DNA from 3 places in the Delftia sp. HK171 genome. Region 3 is predicted to be linked to each of the others. Evidence: predicted binding sites of a transcription regulator. Region 3 holds the regulator's gene; each other region holds the start of a gene.
What was found. Region 3 encodes FNR, which switches genes on or off when oxygen is low (the NO sensors DNR and NnrR bind a similar motif). Its sites were predicted from a motif close to TTGATNNNNATCAA; they were not measured.

Region 1: a site for FNR is predicted at 1,094-1,107, ahead of cyoA (ubiquinol oxidase subunit II). Genes of this name have one in related genera too.
Region 2: a site for FNR is predicted at 1,743-1,756, ahead of BO996_RS25790 (DUF7933 domain-containing protein). Genes of this name have one in related genera too.

Annotation. Positions count from the first base shown of each region.
Region 1 covers NZ_CP018101.1:4,202,563-4,212,042, forward strand. Annotated here, with positions in the region: gene BO996_RS18905 (MFS transporter) at 1-903, opposite strand, end outside; gene cyoA (ubiquinol oxidase subunit II) at 1,202-2,248, shown strand; gene cyoB (cytochrome o ubiquinol oxidase subunit I) at 2,315-4,321, shown strand; gene cyoC (cytochrome o ubiquinol oxidase subunit III) at 4,314-4,946, shown strand; gene cyoD (cytochrome o ubiquinol oxidase subunit IV) at 4,947-5,387, shown strand; gene BO996_RS18930 (SURF1 family protein) at 5,459-6,172, shown strand; gene BO996_RS18935 (ATP-binding protein) at 6,310-7,611, shown strand; gene BO996_RS18940 (response regulator transcription factor) at 7,641-8,177, shown strand; gene cyoE (heme o synthase) at 8,259-9,164, opposite strand; gene BO996_RS18950 (COX15/CtaA family protein) at 9,161-9,480, opposite strand, start outside.
Region 2 covers NZ_CP018101.1:5,766,161-5,775,640, forward strand. Annotated here, with positions in the region: gene BO996_RS25790 (DUF7933 domain-containing protein) at 1-1,612, opposite strand, end outside; gene BO996_RS25795 (sodium:solute symporter family protein) at 1,789-3,237, opposite strand; gene ubiB (ubiquinone biosynthesis regulatory protein kinase UbiB) at 3,296-4,861, opposite strand; gene BO996_RS25805 (ubiquinone biosynthesis accessory factor UbiJ) at 4,858-5,496, opposite strand; gene BO996_RS25810 (Tim44 domain-containing protein) at 5,619-6,635, opposite strand; gene ubiE (bifunctional demethylmenaquinone methyltransferase/2-methoxy-6-polyprenyl-1,4-benzoquinol methylase UbiE) at 6,689-7,420, opposite strand; gene BO996_RS25820 (gamma-butyrobetaine hydroxylase-like domain-containing protein) at 7,648-8,070, opposite strand; gene BO996_RS25825 (HIT family protein) at 8,081-8,536, opposite strand; gene BO996_RS25830 (DUF3683 domain-containing protein) at 8,536-9,480, opposite strand, start outside.
Region 3 covers NZ_CP018101.1:2,847,060-2,856,539, reverse strand. Annotated here, with positions in the region: gene BO996_RS12990 (HD-GYP domain-containing protein) at 1-853, opposite strand, end outside; gene BO996_RS12985 (sulfite exporter TauE/SafE family protein) at 1,028-1,744, opposite strand; gene hemN (oxygen-independent coproporphyrinogen III oxidase) at 1,750-3,132, opposite strand; gene fnr (fumarate/nitrate reduction transcriptional regulator Fnr) at 3,295-4,014, shown strand; gene BO996_RS12970 (hypothetical protein) at 4,096-4,383, opposite strand; gene BO996_RS12965 (FixH family protein) at 4,563-4,877, opposite strand; gene ccoG (cytochrome c oxidase accessory protein CcoG) at 4,935-6,389, opposite strand; gene ccoP (cytochrome-c oxidase, cbb3-type subunit III) at 6,467-7,384, opposite strand; gene BO996_RS12950 (cbb3-type cytochrome oxidase subunit 3) at 7,412-7,549, opposite strand; gene ccoO (cytochrome-c oxidase, cbb3-type subunit II) at 7,561-8,193, opposite strand; gene ccoN (cytochrome-c oxidase, cbb3-type subunit I) at 8,213-9,480, opposite strand, start outside.

The DNA.
Region 1 (9,480 bases), 1.4 Mb from region 3:
CACCCCGAGCACATGGGTCACCGACTGGTCCGAATACAGCGAGATCCAGGAAAGCGGGAAGATGGTCACCAGGTGGAACAGCGCAAAGCTGGCCAGGGCGGCAAACGCGCCGATCACCACGTTGCGTCCCTCGTCGCGCATCAGCGGCAGCACGCCCATGGGCTCCAGCTCACGCTGCTGCAGCAGTTCGGTGTAGGACTGCCCCACGACCAGGCGCAGCCGGGCAAACAGTGCCACGACGTTGATGGCAAAGGCCACGCAGAAGGGATAGCGCCAGCCCCAGCTGAGGAACTCGTCGGCTCCCACATGGGCGTAGATGAAGGCAAACAGCCCTGCCGCGAGCACGAAGCCCAGCGGCGCGCCCAACTGGCCCATCATCGAATACCAGCCCCGCCGGTTCTTGGGCGCCGACATGGCCAGCAGCGACGGCAGGCCGTCCCACGAGCCGCCCAGCGCAATGCCCTGGCCTATGCGCAGCAGCGCCAGCACGATGATGGCATTCACCCCCGCCTGCTGGTAGCTGGGCAGGAAGGCCATGCCCACGGTGCACACGCCCAGCAGAAACAGCGCCAGCGTCAGCTTGGTCGCCCGCCCCCAGCGCCGCTGCACCGCCATGGACAGCGCCGTGCCCAGCGGCCGGGCTACGAAAGCCAGCGAGAAGATGGCGAACGACATCAGCGTGCCGTCGAGCTTGGAAAGGTAGGGAAACAGCAGTGCCGGGAAGACCAGCACGCAGGCGATGCCGAACACGAAGAAGTCGAAGTACTCCGAGGATCGCCCGATGATCACGCCGACGGCGATTTCGTTGGGCGTGACATCTTCGTGGGTGTCGGCGCGGGACAGAGATTCTTTGCTCTCATAGCTTCCGCCGGGGAAGCTTGCAGTTGTGTCGAGGCCGCTCATAGATGGATGCTCCTTGTCTCGTCTCACTGACAGCTCTGTTCTACGCCCTCGCTTGATCTGGCGCAAGGCGGTTTCCACCTCGACCGGCCTCGGTGTTTGTCCTGCTGCGCGCGACGCGAAAATGCGGCCTCCGGACCGCCAGGCGCCTGCCGTGCACCCGCCCAGGTAGCAGAAAGTTCCCGGCTTCTCCTTGACGTTGGACAAAATGTCCAATGGACAAATTTATACTTCGTAATACATTTGCCCGGATCTTGTAATCCGCGTTTCTATGTAAACGCGCTCTTGTTGCGCCCCTAGCATGCTAAAAATCAAGGAACTCCGTGGGCCTGCGTGGCTCACCGCGGCCGCTTTGACAGCCAGTCTCACTGGCTGCAGCAAAGCCGTCGTGCTCAACCCCGCCGGCGACATCGCCGCGCAGCAAGGCAACTTGGTGGTCACGGCCACCTTGCTGATGCTGATCATCATCATCCCGGTGATCATCCTCACGCTGCTTTTCGCCTGGAAATACCGCCAGTCGAACACCGAGGCCCACTACGACCCCGAATGGCACCACTCCACCACGCTGGAGCTGGTGATCTGGTCCGTGCCGCTGATGATCATCATCGCGCTGGGCGCCATCACCTGGATCAGCACCCACAAGCTGGACCCCTACCGTCCGCTGGACCGCGTCTCGGCCACCAAGCCGCTGAGCACCGATGTCAAGCCGCTGGAGGTGCAGGTCGTGGCCATGGACTGGAAGTGGCTGTTCTTCATCCCTGAAAAAGGCATCGCCACCGTCAACGAGCTGGCCGCTCCCGTGGATCGTCCCATCCACTTCAAGCTGACCGCCACCTCGACGATGAACTCCTTCTACGTGCCTGACCTGGCCGGCATGATCTATGCCATGCCCGGCATGCAGACCGAGCTGAACGCCGTGATCAACAAGCCCGGCGTGTTCCACGGCCTGGCATCGCACTACAGCGGCGCCGGCTTCTCGGGCATGACGTTCAAGTTCCATGGCCTGAGCAACGAAGAGTTCGATCAGTGGGTTGCCAAGGCCAAGTCCGAAGGCAAGGCCCTGACGCGCGATACCTACCTGAACCTGGTCAAGCCCAGCGAGCGCAACCCGGTCGAGCGCTTCGCCACGGTGGACGAAGGCCTGTACGACAAGGTGCTCAACCGCTGTGTCGAAGAAGGCAAGATGTGCATGCATCACATGATGGCCATCGACGCTGCCGGCGGCGAAGCCTATCTCAAGGCCGTGGGCATGAACCTGCCCCAGGATGTGTGCACGGTGCAAAACGCCGACCGCGTCGTGGCCTTCCTGGACCAGCGCGACGGCTCCGCAGCCGCTGCGCAGCAATAAGCAGTTAGCGGACGCGGACGACGGCCAGACCGCCGCCCGCTCCCATCACGACCTAAGAGACTCGATATGTCTGAACATACCTCCCCGGCACAGGCCCACTGGCTGCTGGGACGCATCACTTGGGACTCCATCCCGATGGCGCATGAGCCCATCGTGCTGGCGACCTTCATCGCCGTGGTGCTCGGCGGCCTTGCCGTGCTGGGCCTGCTCACCAAGTTCCGCCTGTGGGGCCCGCTGTGGCGCGACTGGCTGTGCAGCATCGACCACAAGAAGATCGGCATCATGTACATGATCCTCGGTCTGGTCATGCTGCTGCGCGGCTTTGCCGACGCGCTGATGATGCGCCTGCAGCAGGCCATGGCCTTCGGCGACAACCTGGGCTACCTGCCTCCGCACCACTACGACCAGATCTTCACGGCCCACGGCGTGATCATGATCTTCTTCGTGGCCATGCCCTTCGTGACCGGCCTGATGAACTATCTGGTGCCGCTGCAGATCGGCGCCCGCGACGTGTCCTTCCCGTTCCTGAACAACTTCAGCTTCTGGATGACCACAGGCGGCGCCGTGCTGGTGATGATCTCGCTGTTCCTGGGCGAGTTCTCCACCTCCGGCTGGCTGGCACTGTCCAACCTGGGGGCGCAGAACCCCGGGGTCGGGCTTGACTACTACATCTGGGGATTGCAGGTGGCCGGCGTCGGCACCACGCTGTCAGGCATCAACCTGATCGTGACCATCATCAAGATGCGCGCACCCGGCATGAACCTGATGAAGATGCCCGTCTTCACCTGGACCGCCCTGTGCACCAACGCGCTGATCGTGGCCTCGTTCCCCATCCTGACCGCAGCCCTGGTGCTGATGTCGCTGGACCGCTACGTCGGCACGAACTTCTTCACGAACGAGCTGGGCGGCAACCCCATGCTGTACGTGAACCTGATCTGGATCTGGGGCCACCCCGAGGTCTACATCCTGATCCTGCCCTGCTTCGGCATCTTCTCGGAGATCGTCTCCACCTTCAGCCGCAAGCGCCTGTTCGGCTACACCTCCATGGTGTACGCGACGGTGTGTATCACCATCCTGTCCTACCTGGTCTGGCTGCACCACTTCTTCACCATGGGCTCCGGCGCCAGCGTGAACACCTTCTTCGGCATCACGACGATGATCATCTCGATCCCGACGGGCGCCAAGATCTTCAACTGGCTGTTCACCATGTATCGCGGCCGCATCCGCTTCACGGTGCCGATGCTGTGGACCGTGGGCTTCATGTGCACGTTCGCCATCGGCGGCATGACCGGCGTGCTGCTGGCCGTTCCCCCGGCCGACTTCGTGCTGCACAACAGCCTGTTCCTGATCGCCCACTTCCACAACGTGATCATCGGCGGCGTGGTGTTCGGTGTGTTCGCCGGCATCAACTTCTGGTTCCCCAAGGCCTTCGGCTACAAGCTCGACGAGTTCTGGGGCAAGTGCTCGTTCTGGTTCTGGCTGGTCGGCTTCTGGGTCGCCTTCACACCGCTGTACGTGCTGGGCCTGATGGGCGTGACACGCCGTGCCAACCACTTCGAGGACCCCTCGCTGCAGATCTGGTTCGTGATCGCCGCCCTGGGCGCCGGTCTGGTGGCACTGGGCATCGGCAGCTTCCTGATCCAGCTGGTGGTCAGCTACTTCAAGCGCGACCAGCTGCGTGACGTGACCGGCGACCCATGGGAAGGCCGCACGCTGGAGTGGGCCACCTCCTCGCCCCCTCCCCAGTACAACTTCGCCTTCACGCCCGTGGTGCATGAGATCGATGCCTGGTGGGACATGAAGAAGCACGGCTACCAGCGTCCGCTGACCGGCTTCAAGCCCCTCCACATGCCGTCCAACACCGGCGCCGGCGTCGTGATCGCAGCGCTGTCCACGGTCTTCGGCTTCGCGATGATCTGGCACATGTGGCCCCTGGCCATTGCGTCGTTCGCCGCCACCGTGCTGGCGTCGATCATCCACACGTTCAACTACAAGCGCGACTACTACATCCCCGCCGCAGAAGTCGCGGCCACGGAAGAACTGCGCACACAACAGCTGGCACGTCATGTCTGATACCCGTTACACCGCAGGCGGCGCTGCCGCCCTGGCCCCGCGCGAGTACCACCTCGCCGAGGAGCCCCATCCCGAAAACGGCACCGCTCTGGGCTTCTGGCTCTACCTGATGAGCGACTGCCTGATCTTTGCAGCGCTGTTCGCCACCTATGGCGTGCTGGGCCGCAACTACGCTGCAGGCCCCACGGGCGCCCAGCTGTTCGACCTGCCCCTGGTGGCGATGAACACGGCCTTCCTGCTGCTGTCGTCCATCACCTTCGGCTTCGCCATGCTGCAAAAGCAGCAGGGCAAGCTGGGCGGCACCCAGCTGTGGCTGGCCATCACCGGCCTGTTCGGCCTGTGCTTCCTGGGCCTGGAACTCTATGAGTTCTCCCACCTGCTGCACGAGGGCGCAGGCCCGCAGCGCAGCGCCTTCCTGTCCTCGTTCTTCACGCTGGTGGGCACCCACGGCCTGCACGTGAGCTTCGGCCTGATCTGGCTGGTCACGCTGATGATCCAGATCAACAAGCACGGCCTGACGCACGAGAACAACCGCCGCCTGATGTGCCTGTCGATGTTCTGGCACTTCTTGGACGTGGTCTGGATCGGCGTCTTCACTTTTGTTTACCTGATGGGGGTGCTGTAAATGGCTGCACACGACATCCACGCCGGCCATGGCCACGGTCACCACGACCATCACGGCCATGACGATCACCACCACGACGCAGGCCCGCACAGCACGTTCTCGGGCTATATGTGGGGCTTCGTGCTCTCGATCATCCTGACGGCCATCCCGTTCTGGCTGGTGATGAGCAATGTCATCTCGGACCGTGCAACGGCCGTGATGGTGCTCGGCGGCTTCGCCGTGGTGCAGATCCTGGTCCACATGGTCTTCTTCCTGCACATGAACGGCAAGATCGAAGGCGGCTGGACCCTGCTGTCCACCATCTTCACCGTGGTCTTCGTGGCCATCGGCATTGCGGGCACCCTGTGGGTCATGTTCCACATGAACACCAACATGATGCCCCAGCACACCATGCCGGCCGACCCTGCCGCGCAGACGGCTCCGGCCTCGGTCACGCCTTGACCGCATCCGGAAACTCCGGGCCCTCCAGCCACGCCGGCGCATCGCGCCGGCGTGGCCCACTCGCTCAGGCGATGCTCATCTCGGTGGGCATCGCCTTGTTTTTGGGTTTCATCTTCCTGGGCAGCTGGCAGGTCCAGCGCCGTGCCTGGAAGCTGGACTTGATAGAGCGCGTGGACCAGCGCGTGCACGCCGCGCCCGCTGCCCTGCCCCCGCCCGCCGAATGGCCGCAGATCACGGCCGCCGACCACGAGTACCGCGCCGTGCAGGCCAGCGGCCACTGGCTGGCCGGCAAGACCGTGCTGACCCAGGCCGTGACCGAATTGGGCGCCGGCTTCTGGGTGCTGACGCCGCTGCAGATGGAGGACGGCAACCAGGTGCTGGTGAACCGGGGCTTCATTCCCACAGCGCAGCGCGCGCGCTGGCAGGATCAGCCCGCACAGGCGCCCCAGGACCCGGTGACGGTGGCCGGCCTGCTGCGCATCAGCGAGCCGCGCGGCGGCTTCCTGCGCGAGAACGATCCCGCGCAGCAGCGCTGGTTCTCGCGCGATGTGGCGGCCATTGCTCAGGCCCAGGGCCTGGACCATGCAGCCCCCTACTTCATCGACGCAGGCCTGCCGGGCCAGCCCGTGGCAGACGGCACCTGGCCGCGCCCAGGCATGACCGTGATCCGCTTCCCCAACAGCCATCTGGTCTATGCGCTGACCTGGTACGGGCTGGCGCTGATGGTGGTCGGCGCGGCCTGGCTGGTCAGGCGCAATGACCGGCAGGCAAGCAGCAAGCCGTAAAGCCGTAGAGCCGTAAAGCCGTAAAGCCGTCGCTGCAGGCAACAAGGCCACCGATGACATCGGTGGCCTTTTTTACGCCAGTACTCTACAAGACCCTGCCGCGCCACGGCTGCCTGCGGTAGCGCACAATCGCCCGCGTGAATTCGCCTTCAGAGTCCCTGTTCCGCGTCGAGCGCACCACCGAACGCCAGAACATGCAGCTGCTGATACAGCTGCGCTGGTTCGCCGTGGTCGGGCAGGTGATCACCATCTCCCTGGTGCACTACGGCTTCGGCATCACCCTGCCGCTGCCGGCCATGGCCCTGGTGCTGATGGCCAGCGTCTTCACCAATCTTGGCTACATCTACTGGTACCGCAGCCACCGCCGCCAGATCTCGGCGCGCAACCTGTTCCTGGCCCTGCTGGCCGACGTGCTGGCACTGGCCATACAGCTGTATTTGAGCGGCGGCGCCAGCAATCCCTTCATCTATCTGTTCCTGCTGCAGGGCATTCTGGGCGCCGTGCTGCTCAGGCCCGTGCACGCCTGGATCATTGTTGCCAGCACCTCGCTGTGCACCCTGGTGCTGGCCATCGTGCACTGGCCCCTGCCCATTGGCGCTGCAGGTCCCGACGGGCTGCCCGGCCTGTACGTGAGCGGCATTCTGATCAGCTTCGGGCTGACCACGGTGCTGCTGGTGGTCTTCCTGCGCCGCATCGTCTCCAACCTGCGCCGGCGTGACGCACGGCTGGCCAACATGCGCCAGCGTGCCAGCGAAGAGGAGCACATCGTGCGCATGGGCCTGCTGGCCACGGGCGCGGCGCACGAGCTGGGCACGCCGCTGTCCACCATGTCCGTCATCCTGGGCGACTGGCAGCGCATGCCCGCCATCACGCAAGACCCCGACCTGCTGGCCGACCTGCAGGAAATGCAGCAGCAGCTGCTGCGCTGCAAGTCCATCGTCTCCAGTGTGCTCATGTCGGCCGGCGAGACCCGCGCCGATGCGCCACAGGCCACCACGCTGCGCGCCTTCATGGACGGCGTGGTCGCGCACTGGCAGTCACGCCACGCCGTGGAGCATTTCGACTATGTCCAGGCCGACGAGGACTTCCCCATTCTTTCCGATACCGCGTTGCAGCAAATGGTTTGCAATGTGCTCGACAATGCGGCCGAAGCCTCCCCCCGCCATGTGGCGCTGCACCTGGCCGTGCGCACCGGCATGCTGTGCATCACCGTGCGCGACAAGGGACCGGGCTTTGCACCCGCCGTGCTGGAACAGCTGGGCCAGCGCCATATCTCCACCAAGACGGAGCGCCCGGGCCGGGGGCTGGGCCTCTTCCTGGTGCTCAACGTGGCGCGCTCGCTGGGCGGACGCGTTCAGGTGAGGAACACCCCGCCGCGGGGCAGTGAGGTGGAGATCCGCCTGCCCCTGTCATCGATTGCCATTGAACCCGGCGCCTGAAGCGGCGCCCACAGGAACCCGAATCGCCCATGGACAGCTCCCGCCTCCTGCTGCTGGTTGAAGACGATGCGACCTTTGCGCGCACGCTGACGCGCTCGTTCGAGCGGCGCGGCTACCGCGTGCTGCAGGCCGCCAGCGCCGAGGAAGTGCGCGAGCTGCTGCAGACGCACTCGCCGCAATACGCCGTCATGGACCTCAAGCTGGCGGGCAACGCGTCGGGCCTGAGCTGCGTGCAGATGCTGCACCAGCACAGCCCCGAGGCGCTGATCGTCGTGCTCACAGGCTATGCCAGCATTGCCACGGCCGTGGAGGCGGTCAAGCTAGGCGCATGCCACTATCTGGCCAAGCCCTCCAACACCGACGATATCGAGGCCGCCTTCGGCCGCCTCGAAGGCCGCACCGACGTGGAACTGTCACGCAACCCCACCTCCATCAAGACGCTGGAGTGGGAACACATCCACGAAACCCTGGCCGAGAGCGATTTCAACATCTCCGAAGCTGCCCGTCGCCTGGGCATGCACCGGCGCACGCTGGCGCGCAAGCTGGAAAAGCGGCAGATCAAGTAAGGCGGCAAGCACCAAGACAAACCGGGCCTCAAGGGCCCGGTTTTTCGTTGCGCGGCCATGGCCCTCAGGCCATCAGCCCCATCAGCCCAGCCAGAGGTAGTGATCGATCAGCAGCGCCAGGAACAGCACGCTCAGGTGGATCAGCGAGAAGCGGAAGGTCTTGCGCGACAGCTGGTCCGAGTAATTGCGCCACAGTGCAAAGGCATAGGCACAGAAGCCCACGCTCAGCACCACGGCCACCACCAGGTACAGCCAGGAACTCATGCCGTACATGAAGGGCAGCATGCAGGCCGCAAACAGGATCACCGTGTACAGCAGGATCTGCAGCCGCGTGTACTCGCTGCCATGCGTCACGGGCAGCATGGGCAGGCCGGACTGGCGGTAGTCTTCCACGCGGTACAGCGCTAGCGCCCAGAAATGGGGTGGTGTCCACAGGAAGATGATGAGGAACAGGATCAGCGCCTCGGGACCGACCTGGCCCGTCATCGCGGCCCAGCCCAGCACGGGCGGCATGGCACCGGAGGCACCGCCGATCACGATGTTCTGCGGCGTGGCAGGCTTAAGGATCACCGTGTAGATCACGGCATAGCCCACGAAGGTGGCCAGCGTCAGCCACATGGTCAGCGGGTTGGTGCACAGCAGCAGCACCAGCGCGCCCAGCGTGCACAGGATGGCCGAGAAGGCCAGCGCCTGCTGGCTGCTCAGCTCGCCGCGCGCCGTGGGCCGCCAGGAGGTGCGCTTCATGCGCGCATCGATATGGCGCTCCACCAGGCAGTTGAAGGCGGCCGCCGCGCCCGCCACCAGCCAGATGCCCAGGCAGGCCAGCGCCATGTGCAGCCACTGGTCGGCGTTGGGCCAGCCGGGCACGGCCAGCACCATGCCGATCAGTGCGCAGAACACGATCAGCTGCACCACACGCGGCTTGGTCAGGGCATAGAACTGTGTCCAGCGCGAGGGCTCGACACTCAGGGAAGCTTGTTTACTCATGCAATCTCTCCACGGGCAACCGGCAGACCGTCCCGCAGTGCGCCCGGGCGGCTGGCCGCCAGGCACCAAACAATCACGGTCACCAGCGCAGCTGCGCCGCCCGTATGCAGCACCGCGGCCACCAGCGGCCAATCGAGCACCACGTTCGACAGGCCTGTCAGCACCTGCAGCACCAAAAACGCACCCAGCACGCGGCGCTGCGACGCCAGTGCGGGCACTTCACCCAAACGCCACCACAGCCCGGCCAGCGCAGCCACCACCACATAGGCCGCCAGGCGGTGCAGATAGTGGATGGCCGTGAGGCCCGCAAAGCTGA
Region 2 (9,480 bases), 2.9 Mb from region 3:
CCGGCAGCGTGACGCTGGTGGCCTGCATGTCGGCCCGCTCCACGGGGTTGAAGGGGTGGGCCTTGGTGTTGTTGGCCGGCACCGGATCCACCGTGCTGCTGCTCGCCGTCACCAAGGCCGCGATGGTGCCCGTTGTGGTGGGCGTGAACTGCACTGTGCAGGCGATGCTGCCGCCCGATGCCAATGGCGAGGCCGTGGGGACGCTGGGCGTGCAGGACGTGGTCGCCCCGGCTGGCAGGCCGGAGATCACGCACGAAGCCGCCGTCGCCGCACTGGGGCCGGCATTGGTGCAGCTGAAACTGCCGGACACCGGCACGCCCACCGTCATGGTCGTGGGAAGCGTGATGGAGGTGGCCTGCATGTCGGCCGCTGGCGCAACCGCCAGCACAGCCAGTGTGGCCGGCTGGTTCAGGCCAATAAGACTGAGGTTGGAAGGACCGTTGGTGAAGCTGCCTGTCGCGGTCGGACGCACGTCGAGGCTCACCTCGCAGAAGGCGGCGCCCTGGGCCAGGTCTCCGTTGGACACGGTCACGGTGCTGCCGCCTGCTGCAGCCTGCACGGTCGTGCCGGGGCAGGTGCTGCTGGCATTGCCCTCGACGACCAGTCCTGCCGGCAGGTTGTCGGTAAACGACCAGCCTCGCTTGCGCAGCAGATCGGTCGTATTGGTGATGGTCATGGTCAGCCGGGAGACCTGGCCGAGTTGGATGCTGGCAGGCGAGAAGGCCTTGTCCAGCTGCGGCGTGACATCGATGATCTGCGCGTTGTCGATCGACGAATCGTTGCCCATGGAGCTGGTCTGGTCGTTGTGCAGAACAAACCCGACAGAGGTCCCGCTGAAGAGCAGTGCTCCCGGAGAAGTCACCGTCTGGGCCACAGCGGTCTGGGTGCCGGCAATACCGATAGGTGTTGTATTGAATGACTGTCCACCCACGCATGGATTGATCGCGTTCGTGGAGATGGGCAGCTCCGTACCAGCGTCATTGATCAGGGAAAAACGCAGTAGCGGGGCAACAAATCCCGACGAGCAGAAGGTCGCCACCACATCGGTACGGGCCGTGAGGAATCTGCTGCTGGCACTTTGTGCAATATTGGTGGCGGTGCGAAAGGCAATTGCGCCAGCAGGAAAGGTCCCATTCGCTGTAAGCATTGCCATGACGTGATTGTTGCGTGCAGCCGCCGCACTCTGGCCCTGATAGCGCCCGGCGACCTCGGCCATCTGCTGCAGGTTGTTCCAATTGCCATGGTCCGAGCAGGCCGCAATCATCACCGTCGAACCTGGAGCCTGGCTGAAGGACGTCACTATGCCATTGCACTGGTTGGCGCTCATCCGGTACAGGGGGTCGGCGGTGTACGTCTGCCCCGCAGGGTCCGCGCCCTGGTAGGCCAGCAGATCCCGCCCCTCCGTGCCGATGGGGGGTGTCTGCGGGTTTTCGAAGTCCTCGCTCCAGACAATGACCGGAGCGACCGGGATCCTCGGCGCAGCCATTGCCACCTGGCCGCACAGGGCTGGCACAAGCAAGGCGCCTCCAAGCCAACTCCATCGGAACCGGACGCCAGCGACAGGCCGCAGCTTCAGCCGGCGAGCCCTCGCAATCAGTTTGAGTGTTTTCATGACGGTGCTTCCTCCCAAGCGTTTGCTATTCGGAGGTCCGCCGTACTGTCACGACCTGTGCTTCACACCACCCAAGTCAGCATTCCGGGACCTCCACAATCCCAGCTGCCGACTATATAGTTAATAACTATTGATGATTGTCATCAATTGTTTTTGCAAATGATGAACAGCAGCGCTTACCTTTCGGGGCTGAATTCAAGAATGTCTGCGCTGCGATTGGCCAGCCACTGCGGTGCCAGTGACCCGGCCACCATCCCCGTCACAGCCGCCAGCAGGCCCGCCAATTGCTGCGGAAATGCCTCGTGCAAAGCAGGAGTGGCCATGAAGACCACCCACACGCCAATGCCCAGTGCCACGGCGCAAATGGCGCCCTGCGTGGTGGCGCGCTTCCAGTACAGCCCGAAGACCAGGGGCACGAAGGCGCCGACCAGCGGCACTTGGTAGGCGCTGGAGACCAGCTCATAGATGGGCGTTCCTTCCATCTTGATCGAGTAGGCCAGCACGCAGATGCTGAAGACGAGCACGCTGATGCGCATGGCCAGCAGCATTTCCCGGTCGCTGGCCTGGGTGCGGAACTGGCGCCAGATGTTCTCGGTGAAGGTCACGCTGGGCGCCAGCAACGTGGCCGAGGCACAGGACTTGATGGCCGACAGCAGCGCGCCGAAGAACAGCACCTGCATGACGAAGGGCATCTTGTCCATGACCAGGGTGGGCAGCACCTTCTGCGGGTCCTGCTTGAGCAGTTCCGCAGCCTCCTGCGGCATGATGATCAGCGCGCTGGCCACGAGGAACATGGGTACGAAGGCGAAGCAGATATAGGCCGAGCCACCGATGACGGTGCCGCGCGTGGCGGCCTTCTCGCTGTGGGCCGACATCACGCGCTGGAACACGTCCTGCTGGGGAATGGAGCCCAGCATCATGGTGATGGCCGCGCCAAAGAAGAAGAGGATTTCATGCCAGCTGGGCTCGGGCCAGAACTGGAACAGATCGCGGCTCACGGCCAGGTCGATGACCTTGCCGGCACCGCCAGCCATGTCGCTGGCAAACCAGGCCAGCACCACCAGGCCGACGACCAGGATGATCATCTGCAGGAAGTCCGTCACCGCCACCGACCACATGCCGCCGAACAGCGTATAGGCCAGGATGGACACCACGCCGATGGCCATGCCCACGGGAATGCTGACCGTGCCGCCCGACAGCAGGTTGAACACCAGGCCCAGGGCCGTGACCTGGGCCGAGACCCAGCCCAGGTAGCTGAGCATGATGATCAGCGAGCAGACGATCTCGATGGACCGGCCATAGCGGTGGCGGTAGTAGTCGCTGATGGTCAGCAGCGTCATGCGGTACAGCTTGCCCGCGAAGAACAGGCCCACCAGGATCAGGCACATGCCAGCGCCGAACGGGTCTTCGACCACGCCGCGCAGGCCGCCCTCGATGAACTTGGCGGGCACGCCGAGCACGATCTCCGAGCCGAACCACGTGGCAAACGTGGTGGTGATGATCATGTACATGGGCAGATGGCGCCCGGCAATTGCGAAGTCGGCCGTGTTCTTGACCCGCCTGGCCGCCCACAGGCCGATGGCGATGGTCACGAACAGGTAGGCGATCACCATAGAGAGCAGCACGCTGGCACTCCTGTTTCAAAGTGGGAAAAGGGAGAGGTCCGGAAACCCGTCAGTGTTCTCAGTACCAGCGCAGCCGCACCACCAGTTGCAGCAGGATCAGCGCGATGACAAAGCCGATGCCGGCGCTGACGATGGCCTGCAACAGGCGGTTGGTGAGCTTTTGCTGCTGCAGCAGCTCCTTGAGCAGTTCATCGTGCTCGCCGGAGTTGCGCGTGAGCCGGCGATGGATCAGGCGCGGCAGCTCGGGAATGAGCTTGGCATAGCGCGGCGCCTCGGCCAGCAGTTCGCGCCACAGCCGTTGCGGGCCCATCTGGTCCAGCATCCATTTTTCGAGGAAGGGCTTGGCCGTGCTCCACAGGTCCAGGTTGGGGTCCAGCTGGCGCCCCAGGCCTTCGATGTTGAGCAGCGTCTTTTGCAGCAGCACCAGTTGCGGCTGGATCTCGACTTGAAAGCGGCGCGAGGTCTGGAACAGGCGCATCAGCACCATGCCCAGCGAAATCTCGGCCAGCGGACGGTCGAAGTACGGCTCGCAGACGGCGCGGATGGCGGCCTCCAGCTCGTCCACGCGCGTGCTCGGCGGGACCCAGCCGCTTTCGATGTGCAGCTCGGCCACGCGCTTGTAGTCACGGCGGAAGAACGCCGTGAAGTTCTGCGCCAGATATTCCTTGTCGTACTCGGTCAGCGTGCCGACGATGCCGAAGTCCAGCGAGATGTAGCGCCCGAAGGTTTCGGGCTCCAGGCTGACCATGATGTTGCCCGGGTGCATGTCGGCGTGAAAGAAGCCATCGCGAAAGACCTGGGTGAAGAAGATGGTCACGCCATCGCGTGCCAGCTTGGGGATGTCCACGCCGGCTTCGCGCAGGCGCTCGACCTGGCTGATGGGCACGCCGGTCATGCGCTGCATGACCATCACGTCGTTGCGACAGAAATCCCAGTACACCTCGGGGATCAGCACCAGGTCCAGCCCTTCCATGTTGCGGCGCAGCTGCGCGGCGTTGGAGGCTTCGCGGATCAGGTCCAGCTCATCGTGCAGGTAGTTGTCGAATTCGGCAACGACCTGGCGGGGCTTGAGGCGCTTGCCGTCGGCCGACAGGCGCTCGACCCAGCGCGCCATCATGTGCATCAGCGCCAGGTCCTTGTCGATCACGGTCTTCATGCCCGGACGCAGCACCTTGACGGCCACGTCGCGCTGCACGCCGTTGCGGTCGCTGATCACGGCAAAGTGCACCTGGGCGATGGAGGCGCTGGCCACCGGCTCGCGCTCGAAGCTCACGAAGATCTGGGCCAGCTTCTTGCGAAAGGCGCGCTCGATGGTGTCCACCGCAATCTGCGAATCGAAGGGCGGCACGCGGTCCTGCAACCGGGCCAGCTCCTCGGCCACGTCGGGCGGCATCAGGTCGCTGCGCGTGGACAGCACCTGGCCGAACTTCACGAAGATGGGCCCCAGCTCCTCCAGGGCCTCGCGCAGGCGCTGGCCGCGCGGCTTGTCCAGCCGCCGGCCCAGCGTGAGCACCGCGCGTGCGCGGCGCATCCAGGGATGCTCGAAGCTCGACAGCACCAGTTCGTCGAGTCCGTAGCGGAACACCACCCAGAGGATGGTCAGCCCGCGAAGAAACCGGCTCATGGCTTGTCGTTCTCGAAACCGGGCAGGGATACCACGGGGGAACCAACGGGCGCGCTGGCGGGCGCTGCCGCACGTGCGGCCTCGGGGGCGGGGGCATCGGCATCGGGCTTGCCGGCCATGCGGGCGCCCACGAACTGGCGCAGCGCCTGGGCGGCGCTGCGCGCGACCTTGGCCACGGTGTGCGCGGGGGCATCGCCGATGATGCGGGCCAGGTCTTCCTCCACGTCCCATTCGACGTGGTCCACCAGCCAGTTGATGTCGGCGGCCAGTTGCACGTCGCCCTCGATCCGGATGGAGGGCTTGTCGCCGCGCAGGGCCACCTGGGCCAGGGCCAGCGGGGAGGTCTCGGTGACTTCAAGCAGCAGGTCGGGCTGCGCGCCTTCGGGCGCCACGTTGAACAGGCCGGCGGGCGTGATCTGCAGGGCCATGGAGTAGCCGCGCCACTGCACGCGCGCCACGCGGCCCTTTTGCCGCACGAGGCGCTCCATCGCCTCTTTCTCCTGCATCAGCACATGGTTGAGGAACAGCACGAGGCGCTGATGCACCTCGCTGACCAGCCATTGCGGCGGTTGCGGACCGGCCATCACGCGTTCCATGAGACCGTTCAGAAAAGAAAAAGGGGACTGTGTTGCCATAGTCCCCGATTATTCCCGAAGTGAGAGGATGCGGCCGACGCAAATCCGGTCGAGACAAGTGGCCAGCCCATGGCGTGACCCCCTGTCGCATCCCTGGCTTGCGCCGGTCCTCTGCAAATTACTTACTGCAGTGCCTGGACGCCAGCGACCAGCCAGCCGCTGCTGCCGCTCTTGGGCTTGGTCATGTTCCAGACCTCGCGGAAGGGCGTGGGGCCTGCCGAGGCGTCCTCGCGGATCATTCCGGAGAATTCCACGCTGGCCATGTAGTCATTGCCCAGATCCTCGATGCCCAGCAACTGGGCATCGATCATGACCACGTCGGTCTGGTTGGGCTGGCCAGGGCGCTGCACCTCGCGCTCGCTGAGCTGGCCACGGATCTCGGTCAGCATCTCGTCGGTCATCATGGCGCGCAGCGAAGCGATGTCCGAGCGGTCCCATGCCGATTGCAGGGTGACGAAGTTGCGCTTGGCAGCCGTCAGGAAGCCTTCGGTGTCGAAGCCTTCAGGCACACCCCAGTTCTGCGAGCCTGCCAGGGCAGAGCCGATCTGCACGCCGGAACCCGAGGCCAGGGCGGCCGGCTGGTGGTTCTGCTCCCAGGGACGGGCCGAGGCGTCGTTGCCGACCTTCTCGGGGTTGTACTGGCGTGCCAGCGGTGCGCTGTCCACGTTGCCACCCATGTTGCCCGCGCCCGCAGGGGCCGCATTCTGGAAGGCGAAGGGGCTGGACGATGCCTGCTGCGCGCCGGCCGCTGCACGGCGCGAGCGCATGACCATGCCCACCACGACCATGATGACCAGGGCCAGCAGGGCGATCAGCAGGAACTGGCCGAAGGCGGCGCCCAGACCCAGCGAGTGGGCCAGCCATGCCAGACCCAGGCCGGCGGCCAGGCCGCCGAGCATGGCGCCCCAGGGCTTCTTGGCAGGAGCGGCCGCAGGCGGCGTGGCAGGCTTGCCCGCAGCGTTCTGTGTGGCGGCGTTCTGCGGCGGCGTGTTCTGCGCCGGCGCGCGCGTAGCTTCACGCTGCGTCACATTGCTCGACTGCTTGCCCACCGATCCGCCACCGCCCATGCGCTTGGCGTCGGCCGTGCCGTGGACGACCACCAGCATCGCGACCAAGACCATAGACCATAGCTTTTTCATGTCATCTCCTCGAATAATCGTGTTGCCGTCACCTCACCGAACGCCTCGCGCGCTCAGCACTTGATTCCCACATGCAGGGCCGCAATGCCGCCCGTCATGTTGTGATAGTCCACATGGCCGAAGCCGCATTCCTGCATCAGGCGCTTGAGATCCTCCTGGCCGGGGTGCATGCGGATGGACTCGGCCAGATAGCGGTAGCTGGCGTCATCGCCCGCCACGAGCTTGCCCATGGCCGGAAGAATCTTGAAGGAATACCAGTCGTAGGCTTTCTCCAGGGGCTTGGCCACCTTGGAGAACTCCAGCACCAGCAGCTTGCCGCCGGGGCGCAGGACACGGTTCATTTCCTTGAGCGCCGCATCCTTGTGGGTCATGTTGCGCAGGCCGAAGGCCACGCTGACCAGATCGAAATGGTTGTCGGGAAACGGCAGGGCCTCGGCATCGCAGACCATGGTGGGCAGGATGACGCCCTTGTCGATCAGGCGGTCGCGGCCCACGCGCAGCATGGCTTCGTTGATGTCGGTGTGCACCACCTGGCCGGTGGAGCCGACCTTCCTGGCGAAGGCCAGGGCCAGATCGCCGGTGCCACCCGCGATGTCCAGTGCCTTATCGCCTTCCTTGAGGTTGGCCACCATTACCGTATAGGCCTTCCAGGCACGGTGCAGACCACCCGACATCAGGTCGTTCATGACGTCGTAGCGCGAAGCGACCGAGTCGAACACGCCGCGCACGCGGCTGGCCTTCTCGCGCTCGTCCACCGACTGGAATCCGAAATGTGTGGTGCTCATAACAACGATGCTAAGCAAGCAGTAGTAATGCGTACAGCGACAACCCCGTGTGGCCACGGGCTTTGCCGGGCAAGGGTTATCAAGAACAAACAGCTTGAAACGCCTTCAAACAAAGACTTTCAAGCTATTTTAAATATAGCACCACCCCCAATAACCCTGTGCCGTACAGAGGTCCGGAATGTGGTGCGAGGGGAACGGCGCCATACAGCGCGCACCCGTGCGCGGCGTCAGTGGCTGCCGCAGCCGTGTCCGCCGCCGCTGGCCTTGCCGGGCATGGGCGTGTCGCGGTCCATGCCGGACTCCTGCAGCCGGTCCAGGTACTGCGCCCAGAACTCGTCCTGGCGGCGGCCCAGTTCGTAGAGGTATTCCCAGGTGTACAGGCCGCTTTCATGCCCGTCGCTGAAGAAGGGCTTGATGGCGTAGTTGCCCACGGGCTCGATGGCCGTGATGGACACCTCGCGCTTGCCCGTCTGCAGCACTTCCTGGCCCGGGCCATGGCCCTGGACTTCGGCCGAGGGCGAGTAGACGCGCAGCAGCTCGAAGGGGATGCGAAAGCTTGCGCCGTCGGAGTAGGCGACTTCCAGCACGCGCGATGCGCCGTGCACGGTCAGGGCTTCTGGGGTTGGGGTGTCAGGGGTCAGGCCGGCCATGCGGTGCTCCTCATTCAGTGGCGGGGTGCTGCTGCCAGGCATCGAGGGCCTGGACCAGCGCCGTGTCTATGGCTGGCAAGCACGCTGCCACCTCGGCCTCGCGCTCGGCATTGCGCGGGCGCTGGGCCGGGGCCCAGACCGCGCCCGGGAAATGGCTGTCCCAGTCAAAGCGCGCAATCACATGCCAGTGCAGGTGCGGCACCATGTTGCCCAGTGCCGCCAGGTTGATCTTGGCCGGAGCAAGGCGCTCACGCAAGACGCGCTCGACCACGACCACGGCATCCATGCAGTGCTGGCGGTCGGCGGCGTCCAGGTCGGAGAACTCGGCCGCATGCGCATTCCAGACCACGCGGTAGAAGGCCGGCAAGCCCTCCTCCTGCGCGCGGATCACTCGCAGGCGCCGGCCGCGCCAGACGGGCACGCCGCCTTCTGTGGCGCACAGGGGGCAGGAAGCGGGAGCAGCCATCAGACCAGCACCCGTTCGATGCCGCCGGCGTTGGCGCGCTGCACGTACTCGGCCATCCAGTTCTCGCCCAGGATCTGGCGCGCCATCTCGACCACGATGTAGTCGGCTTCCAGCAGGCCGTTGTTCATGTCGCCACCGTAGCGCGACAGGCCCTGCAGGCAGCTGGGGCAGCTGGTGAGGATCTTCACGTTGTCCTTCTCGGCCAGGGCGCCGCTGGCGCGCAGCGCGGCCTCGCCCTTCTTGAGTTCCTCTTCCTTGCGGAAGCGGATCTGCGTGGAGATGTCGGGGCGCGTGACGCCCAGCGTGCCCGATTCGCCGCAGCAGCGCTCGCTCTTGACCACGCCCTCACCCACCAGCGCCTTGACGGTCTTCATCGGGTCCTGCAGCTTCATGGGCGAGTGGCAGGGGTCGTGGTAGAGGTAGCCCTCCTTGCCCTGCAGCGTCACGCCCTTTTCCAGCAGGTATTCGTGGATGTCGATGATGCGGCTGCCCGGGAAGATCTTGCCGAACTCGTAGCCCTGCAACTGGTCGTAGCAGGTGCCGCAGCTGACCACCACGGTCTTGATGTCCAGGTAGTTGAGCGTGGTGGCGACGCGGTGGAAGAGCACGCGGTTGTCCGTGATCATCTTCTCGGCCTTGTCGAACTGGCCGCTGCCGCGCTGGGGATAGCCGCAGCACAGGTAGCCGGGTGGCAGCACGGTCTGCACGCCGGCATGCCAGAGCATGGCCTGGGTGGCCAGGCCCACCTGGCTGAACAGGCGCTCGGAGCCGCAGCCGGGGAAGTAGAACACCGCCTCGGTGTCCGCGCTCGTGGTCTGCGGGCTGCGGATGATGGGCACGTAGTCCTTGTCCTCGATGTCCAGCAGGGCGCGCGCCGTCTTGTTGGGCAGGCCGCCCGGCAGCTTCTTGTTGACGAAGTGGATCACCTGCTCCTTGAGGGGAGC
Region 3 (9,480 bases):
TCTGTGCATCGCCGGGATTGCACAGGCGGTCGTAGCTGTTGACCAGGGCCAGGATCTGGCCCGTGAGTTCCATGTCTTCGGCCACCAGGCTCAGCGGGAACCCCGTGCCGTCGGCCCATTCATGGTGCTGGGCGATGGCCGTTGTGACCTGGGCCGACAGGCCCATGCGCATGGCAATGGCCACGGATTCGCCCACATGGCGCTCGTAGCGCTCGCGCAGGGCGTCGGGCACGGAAGGCTCCAGGGCCAGACCGTGCATGCCTTCGACACCGGCCACGGGCTTGCCCGCGTCATGCAGCAGCGCCGCCAGGCCCAGGTCGCGCAGCAGCGATTCCTGCAGGCCCAGGGCCCGGCCCAGAAGCAGGCTGAGCACGGTCACGTTGACGGCATGCACGCTCTGGCTGCTGCCCACGCCATCGGACAGCAGGTGAATGGCCACGTCCTGCGGGCCCGCCAGTTCGGCCAGGCAGCCATCGACCAGGGCCTCGGTGGGCATGCGCGCCTGCTCGGGCGCGCTGGCGATGGTGGTCTCTATGGCCACATAGCCGCGCTCCACCTTCTGAAAGCGCGCATTGCAGTCCTCCAGCCGGCCGCGCCAGTCGGGCACGGACAGCAGCAGCGGTGCTGGCGCAGGTTCGGTGGGTGCAGGCTCGGGGGCCACCACGACGGGCGGCAGCTCCTGCGGCGGCGGGGTGCGCACCTCGGCGGGCCAGGTGTCGCTTTTGTGCGGGACACAGCGCACCACCTCCAGGCCCAGGGATTTCAGGGTCTGGATCTGTGCGCTGGAGGTGATCTTGAAGCTGCTGACCGGAAAGGGATGGTTCAGCCACCCAACATCGAGCTGGACAAACATGCCCGGACGGAGGTCTCGGATATCGATGAGGACGGAATGGTTCACGCGCGGCAACGGCCCCGAGGCTGAAGGAATCGGCAATATGTAAGCCGATGATTCGGGCATTATCTCCAGTTCTGAGGGCCTCGCAGCCAATCCGCGACCCCAGGTGCCAAGTCTGGCCTCAGCTGTTGCTCAACGGCACCAGAGGTTGGGCTTGTAGATCAGGTCCATCCACAGCGCCCAGACGGCCACGCCCACCAGCATCAGGCCGGCCAGGCGCGTGCCCCATTCGGCGCGCAGGCCGTTCAGGCGCTGCCGGCCCAGCCGCCACAGCCAGGGGCCGGCCACCAGCCACAGGCCGCTGCCCACGCCAAAGGCCGCCATGGCCAGCGCGCCCTGCAACGGGCCGCCGCTGAGCGCGGCGACCAGCACGGCCGAATACAGCAGTCCGCAAGGCATGAGCGCCCAGGCATAGCCTGCCGCCAGCGTGCCGCCCGGCGCCGACACCCAGGGCTGCACGCGCCGCCAGGCAGCGCGGCCGGCTGACTCCAGCCAGGCGGGCTGGCGGGCCTGCACCATCATGGCCAGGCCCCAGGCCATCACGGCGACATGGGTCAGCGTCCAGAACGGCTGCAGCGCCGTGGTCTGGCTGGTGAGCCAGGACAGGCTTTCCATGGCCAGGGCCGAGGCAGCGCCCAGGCTGGCATAGCCGGCCAGACGGCCGCCGTGGAACAGCGCCGTGCGCAGCCACAGCCGGCTTTGCAATCCATGCACGGCCACCACCTGCGAGCCGCCGCCCTGCCCCGCCCCGCCCGTGACCACGCCGCAGGGCGCAGCGCACATGGCAAGGCAATGGGGCCCGCCGACGAGCCCCATGATCAAAGCGGTCCAGAGGAGCGACAACAGCATGGGGCCTAGATGATCCTCGAAAACCGCGCCCGGTTCTTGTCCGCCTGCAGATATCGGTCAAACAGCATGGCCACGCCGCGCACGAAGTACCAGCCCATGGGCGTGACCTGGAAGCCCTCGTCGCTGATCTGCACCAGGCCCTTGGCCTGCAGGTCCTCCAGGGCCGCCATCTCGGGCGCGAAGTACTCGCGAAAGCCCAGCAGCCATGCCTGCTCCATGGGCTCGAACAGCACGGCGCCCTGGCACATGATGGCCATGATGACGGCGCGGCGCACCAGGTCGTCGCGCGACAGCGCCAGGCCCCGCACCACGGGCAGGTGGCTGGCGTCGATGGCGTCGTAGTACTCCTCCAGCGTCTTGGCGTTCTGGCTGTAGCTGGCACCCACCTTGCCGATGGCCGACACGCCCAGCGCAATCAGGTCGCAGTCGGGCTGGGTGCTGTAGCCCTGGAAGTTGCGGTGCAGCCGGCCCTGGCGCTTGGCCACGGCCAGCGAGTCCTCGGGCAGGGCGAAGTGGTCCATGCCCACATAGACATAGCCACCGTCCATGAACGCGGCGATGGAACGCGACAGCATGGCCAGCTTGTCGGCCCCCTGGGGCAGATCCTCGGCCGCAATGCGCCGCTGCGGCTTGAAGCGCTCGGGCAGGTGGGCATAGGCATAGAGCGCGATGCGGTCGGGCCGCAGCGCGTTGACCTGGGCCAGCGTGCGCTCGAAGGATTCGGGCGTCTGCTTGGGCAGGCCGTAGATCAGGTCCACGTTGATGGAGGCAAAGCCCAGCTGCCGCGCGGCCGCCACCAGCTCGAACACCTGCTCGGCCGGCTGCACGCGGTGCACCGCGATCTGCACCTGCTCGTCGAAGTCCTGCACGCCGAAGCTCAGGCGGTTGAAGCCCAGCTCCTTGAGCACGGCCAGGCGCTCGACGCTGACGGTGCGCGGATCGACCTCGATGGAGTACTCGCCACCCGGCTCCAGCTTGAAATGCTCGCGCAACAGGCCCATCAGCGTGCGCAGCTCGTCGTCGGAGAAGAAGGTGGGCGTGCCGCCGCCCAGGTGCAGCTGGCTGACGGCCTGGCCCTTGCCGCAATGGGCCGTGTGCAAGGCCATCTCGCGCGCCAGGTAGTCCAGGTAGACGGCAGCGCGATCATGGTGACGCGTCACGATCTTGTTGCAGGCGCAGTAGTAGCAAAGCGACTCGCAAAAGGGCACGTGCACATACAGCGACAAAGGCATGGCACGCGCTGCGGTACTCGATTTGCGTTGTTGCAGCGCCAGGATATAGTCCTCTGCACCAAAGGCCTCGACAAAGCGGTCGGCGGTAGGGAACGAGGTGTATCGGGGCCCCGGTACGTCAAAGCGACGCAGCAGCTCTGGGGTGACAGCGGTCATGGGTTTTTTCCTCTAATACCTCGACTGTGCCGCAGCACATCGGTCATGTCCTTGACTCATATCAAGAGTTGTTTGAGGGACTGCTGCGACAATTTGATCCAACTCATCGCAATCCACGAGGTCACCGCCGGCACGCTGTGTGCCGCTGATGTTTATCACTCCATGAACCTTCAGACCATCAAAGCCTCCTGCTCCAACTGCAACCTGCGCGAACTGTGCATGCCCATGGGCCTGGATGCCGAGCAGATGCAGCGCATCGACGACATCGTGGCCACGCGCCGCAAGGTCAAGCGCGGAGGCCTGCTGTTTCGCAACGGCGAGACATTCACCTCGCTGTACGCCATCCGCACCGGCTTCTTCAAGACCTGCGTGGCCACCGAGGACGGACGCGACCAGGTCACAGGCTTTCAGATGGCCGGCGAGATCATCGGCCTGGACGGCATCGTCAACGACCACCACACCTGCGATGCCGTCGCGCTGGAAGACGCCGAAGTCTGCGTCATGCCCTTCGACAAGCTGGAAGACCTGTCGCGCGAGGTCACGGCCCTGCAAAACCATGTGCACAAGGTCATGAGCCGCGAGATCGTGCGCGAGCACGGCGTGATGCTGCTGCTGGGCAGCATGCGCGCAGAAGAGCGCCTGGCCGCCTTCGTGCTCAACCTGGTGCAGCGCCTGCATGCGCGGGGCTTTTCCAAGTCCGAACTGGTGCTGCGCATGACGCGCGAGGAAATCGGCAGCTACCTGGGCCTGAAGCTGGAGACGGTGAGCCGCACCTTCTCCAAGTTCGCGGACGACAACATCATTGAGGTGCGCCAGCGCCATCTGCGCATCCTGGACACGGAGGCGCTCAAGCGCATCGTCAACAGCCAGCAGTGCCAGTGAGGCTGCAAGGGCGGCAAGCATTCATCCGCCAATGAACAAGGCCCGCGACAGCGGGCCTTGTTCATTGCGGCGGGCTCTCGCTCAGTCCCGCCCCAGCCCCTGCATGGCCAGGTCCGGGTCGGGCTCGGAGACCACGCCGTCATTGAGATCGCGGGCCGAGCGGCCCAGCATGGTGGTCATCAGGCTGGAGAGCATGGTCACGCCCCAGAAGGCGAAGAAGGCCAGCGTGTAGATGCCCTGGCGCGACCAGCCCAGGTCGCCGAGCCAATGCAGCTCCAGCGGGTCCACAAAGGCAAAAACCAGCATCTCCATCACGGCGGCTGCCAGAAAGGCAGGCCAGGCAATCCACATCCAGCGTTGGGCCAACATCAGCGATCTCCTTGTGCTGTCGAGGGGTCGCCTTCATTGTGCGCCGCGCCAACGCATGGCGCCAAGCCCCGCAGCGCCCTGCACGCCTGTAGGAAACCCTCACCCGTCGCGCATGCCGGAGATGCGATCCGCCATGCAAAAAGGCCGCGACTGCGGCCTCTTGCAGGGGTGCACGGCGATCAGCGGTCCGTGGGGTGATCGTGCGCGGGCGTAGCCGCATGGTTGCGGCCGGTGACGGCGGGCGCCATGCTCTTGGGCACTTCGCGCACGCCATCGGCACGCTCGTTGATCGTGATGCCGTTGCGGTAGTAGTCGGGGTCGATCACGGGATCGGCGCCATTGATGGCGATGATGGCCGTGATCACGGCAGCGACCACCACGGCCGCCGGGCCGGCCACCACCAGCCAGACATGGCCGAACCTCCACCAGGGCTTGCCGGCGTCGGGGTGCGAGGGAGCCTGCGCGGGCGCGGAAACTGCGGGACTGGAAGACATGGGAAACCTCTTTCTTTCAGGCGGCAGGCGCGGACCGTGCCGCGCCTGCCAGGAACATCACCGGGGCACCAGGAAGACGGCCTTTTCGGACGCGCGTCCCGCGCCTGAATGCACGGCATCGATATCGAAGAATACGGTGTGCGAGCCCGGCTCGGCCGAACCGTAGGGAATCTGCAGTCGCGCCGCAATGCCGCGCGTCTCGGCCGGGCCGACCTCGACTTCCTGCTCGGACGCCAGCTCCAGCCCATCGAGGCCATGGGCGCTGATGCGATAGCGCTGGGCCTGCTCGGTGGCATTCATGATCTGCAGGCGGTAGACATTCTCCAGCTTGCCGCCCGCCACGATGCGCGACAGCGAGGCGCGGTCGCGGATCACGTCCACCTTGACCGACTGGCGCAGCGCCAGGCTCACGATCATGGCCACGCTCAAGCCGATCAGCACGGCCGAGTAGATCAGCACGCGCGGACGGAAGATGCGGCGCAGCACCTGGGCACGCCGCCACAGGCCGGCCATGGCGTTCTGCGTGGTCAGGCGGATCAGGCCGCGCGGGTACTCCATCTTGTCCATGATGGAATTGCAGGCGTCTATGCACAGGCCGCAGCCAATGCATTCGTATTGCAGACCGTTGCGGATGTCGATGCCCACCGGGCAGACCTGCACGCACATCTTGCAGTCGATGCAGTCGCCCAGGCCCTGGGCCTTGTAGTCCACCTTCTTGGTGCGCGGCGCACGCGGCTCGCCCCGGCCCGTGTCGTAGCTGACGATCATGGTGTCCCGGTCGAACATGGCGCTCTGAAAGCGCGCATAGGGGCACATGTACTTGCAGACCTGCTCGCGCATGTAGCCCGCGTTGCCATAGGTGGCAAAGCCGTAGAACAGCACCCAGAACATCTGCCAGCTGCCCTGCAGCGCCAGCAGTTCGCCGCCCAGCTCGCGGATGGGCACGAAGTAGCCCACGAAGGTGAAGCCGGTCCACAGCGCAATGGCGATCCACAGCAACTGCTTGAGCGACTTCTTCCAGGCCTTCTCGAAGGTCCAGCCGTTCTTGTCCAGCCGCATGCGCGCGCTGCGGTCGCCTTCGACCTTGCGCTCCACCCACATGAAGATCTCGGTATAGACCGTCTGCGGGCACGAGAAGCCGCACCACAGGCGCCCGGCCACGGCCGTGAACAGGAACAATGCCAGCGCCGAGATGATCAGCAGGCCCGCCAGGTAGATGAAGTCCTGCGGGTACAGCACCAGCCCGAAGAGATAGAAGCGCCGCGTTCCGAGGTCGAACAGCACCATCTGGCGCTGGCCCCACTCCAGCCAGGGCAGGCCGTAGAAAACCAGTTGGGTGAGAAACACCAGGGCCCATCGCCAGCGAGCGAAGACACCGCTGATGGAGCGCGGGTAGACCTTCTTTTCCGACTCGAACATCGACACCAGCTCGCCCGGATCAGGCGTGGCCGGCGTGATCGGAATGACTTTGCGGGGAGGCTTCCCGGTGTCATCCCCGCTCTCGGGCTTCATGGTGGGTTCCTTTGTTTTTTTGAAATATCTGAAAACTCAAAACGCAAAAAGGCGGCGCCGCAGCGCCGCCCCTGTGCTTACTGACGGACTGCGCCGTCTTTGTGCGACATGCCCCAGACATAGGAAGCAAGCACCGCGATCTGCGCCTCGGTCAGCTTGTCCTTCTGGGCAGGCATCTCGTTGTGCTTGCCGTTGTTGATCATGGCCGTGATGGCGGCCTCGCCCCAGCCGTGCAGCCAGATGTCATCGGTCAGGTTGGGCGCGCCCAGGGCCTGGTTGCCCTTGCCGTCCATGCCGTGGCAGGCAGCGCAGGCCGTGAACTTGGACTTGCCCAGCGAGGCCTTGAGCGAGTCGTGCGGGCTGCCCGACAGGCTCAGCACATAGTGCGAGAGGTTGCGCACATCGTCGGGCGTGCCGACGGCAGCGGCCATGGGCGGCATGATGCCGATGCGGCCACCCGTGATGGTTTCCCTGATCTTCTCGGGCGTGCCGCCATGCAGCCAGTCGCCATCGGTCAGGTTGGGGAAGCTCTTGCCGCCGCGTGCGTCCGAGCCGTGGCACTGTGCGCAGTTGTTCATGAACAGGCGCTCGCCGATGGCCATGGCCTGGGGGTCCTTGGCCATGTCTTCGGTGCTCATGCTCGTGAACTTGGCGTACAGCGGCTCCAGGTCCGCGCGGGCCTTGGCCATCTCGTTTTCATAGGCGCCCAGCTGCGTCCAGCCCAGCTTGCCCGCGAACGAGCCCAGGCCCGGATAGGCCGCCAGGTAGGCGAAGCCGAACACCGAGGTGATGATGAACAGCCACATCCACCACTTGGGCATGGGGTTGTTCAGCTCGCGCAGGTCCTCGTCCCAGACGTGGCCCGTGGTGTTGTCGGCCGAGGGGACCACCTTCTTGCGTGCGGTGAGATACAGCAGCAGCAGGCAGCCGATGATGCCGCCCAGCGTGATCGCCGTGACATAGATCGACCAGAAGATGTTTACGAAATCGCTCATGGGAAGTTCTCGTTCTGGTGGAGGGACTCAGTCTTGCTCGAACGGCAGCTGGGCGGCCTCGTCGAAACGGGCCTGGTTGCGGCGGGCGAACGCCCACCACCAGATGCCGATGAAGCAGGCCAGCGAGGCCAGCGTGGCCACGATGCGCATGGTGGTGATGTCCATGTCGCTCTCCTTTACTTGACCGAACGGCCCAGGATCTGCAGGTAGGCGATGACGGCGTCCATTTCCGTCTTGCCCTTGACCTGCTCGGCAGCGCCGCTGATTTCCTCGTCGCTGTAGGGCACGCCCACCTTGCGCAGCGCGCTCATGTGCTGGGCGACCACGGTGTCATCCACCTTGTTCTTTTCCAGCCAGGTGTAGGCAGGCATGTTGGACTCGGGCACCACGTCGCGCGGGTTGTTCAGGTGGATGCGATGCCATTCGTCGCTGTACTTGCCGCCCACGCGGTGCAGGTCGGGACCCGTGCGCTTGGAACCCCACTGGAAGGGGTGGTCATAGACGAACTCGCCAGCCACCGAGTAGTGGCCGTAGCGCATGGTCTCGGCGCGGAAGGGGCGGATCATCTGCGAGTGGCAGTTGTAGCAGCCCTCGCGCAGATAGACGTCGCGGCCCATCAGCTGCAGCGGCGTGTAGGGCTTGAGGCCCGCCACCGCTTCCGTGGTCGACTTCTGGAAGAACAGCGGAACGATTTCCACCATGCCGCCGACGGCGACCACCAGCAGGGTCAGCACGATCAGCAGGAAATTGTTGGTTTCCACCTTCTCGTGGGAAAAGCTCTTGGGAGCGCTATTGTTGTGATCGGACATGAGTAATGCTCCTAGACGCTCAGGCGTGGGCCACGACGGCAGGCACGGCCACCTTCACCGAACGGCCCGAGATCGCGGTCTTCCAGGTGTTCCACAGCATGACCAGCATGCCGCCCAGGTACAGCAGGCCACCGGCCACGCGGATCACGTAGAACGGATAGCTGGCCTTGACGCTTTCGACGAAGGTGTAGGTCAGCGTGCCATCGGGATTGACGGCGCGCCACATCAGGCCCTGCATCACACCGGCGATCCACATCGCGGCGATGTACAGCACGATGCCGATGGTGGCCATCCAGAAGTGCAGCTCGATGGCGCCCACCGAGTGCATCTTGGTCTTGCCGAACAGGCGCGGGATCAGGTAGTACAGCGAGCCCATGGTGATCAGGCCCACCCAGCCCAGGGCACCCGAGTGAACGTGGCCCACGGTCCAGTCCGTGTAGTGCGACAGCGCGTTGACGGTCTTGATGGACATCATCGGACCTTCGAACGTGGACATGCCGTAGAACGACAGCGACACGATCAGGAAGCGCAGGATGGGGTCGTCGCGCAGCTTGTGCCATGCGCCCGACAGCGTCATCACGCCGTTGATCATGCCGCCCCAGCTGGGAGCCAGCAGGATCAGCGAGAACACCATGCCCACGGACTGCGTCCAGTCGGGCAGCGCGGTGTAGTGCAGGTGGTGGGGACCCGCCCACATGTAGGTGAAGATCAGCGCCCAGAAGTGGACGATGGACAGGCGGTAGCTGTAGACCGGACGGCCAGCCTGCTTGGGGATGAAGTAATACATCATGCCCAGGAAGCCTGCGGTCAGGAAGAAGCCCACGGCGTTATGGCCGTACCACCACTGCACCATCGCGTCCTGCACGCCGGCGTAGGCCGAGTAGCTCTTCATCCAGCCGGCCGGAATGGCTGCGCTGTTGACGATGTGCAGCAGTGCCACGGCGATGATGAAGGCGCCGAAGAACCAGTTGGCCACGTAGATGTGACGGACCTTGCGGATGCCGATGGTTCCGAAGAACACGATGGCATACGAAACCCAGGTCACGGCGATCAGCAGGTCGATCGGCCACTCCAGCTCGGCGTACTCCTTGCCCTGGGTGTAGCCCAGCGGCAGGCTGATGGCGGCGGCGAGAATGACGATCTGCCAGCCCCAGAACGTCAGGCTGGCCAGCTTGGGCATGAACAGCCGCGTCTGGCAGGTGCGCTGCACCACGTAGTAGCTGGTTGCGAACAGCGCCGATCCGCCAAAGGCAAAGATCACGGCGTTCGTGTGCAGCGGACGCAGGC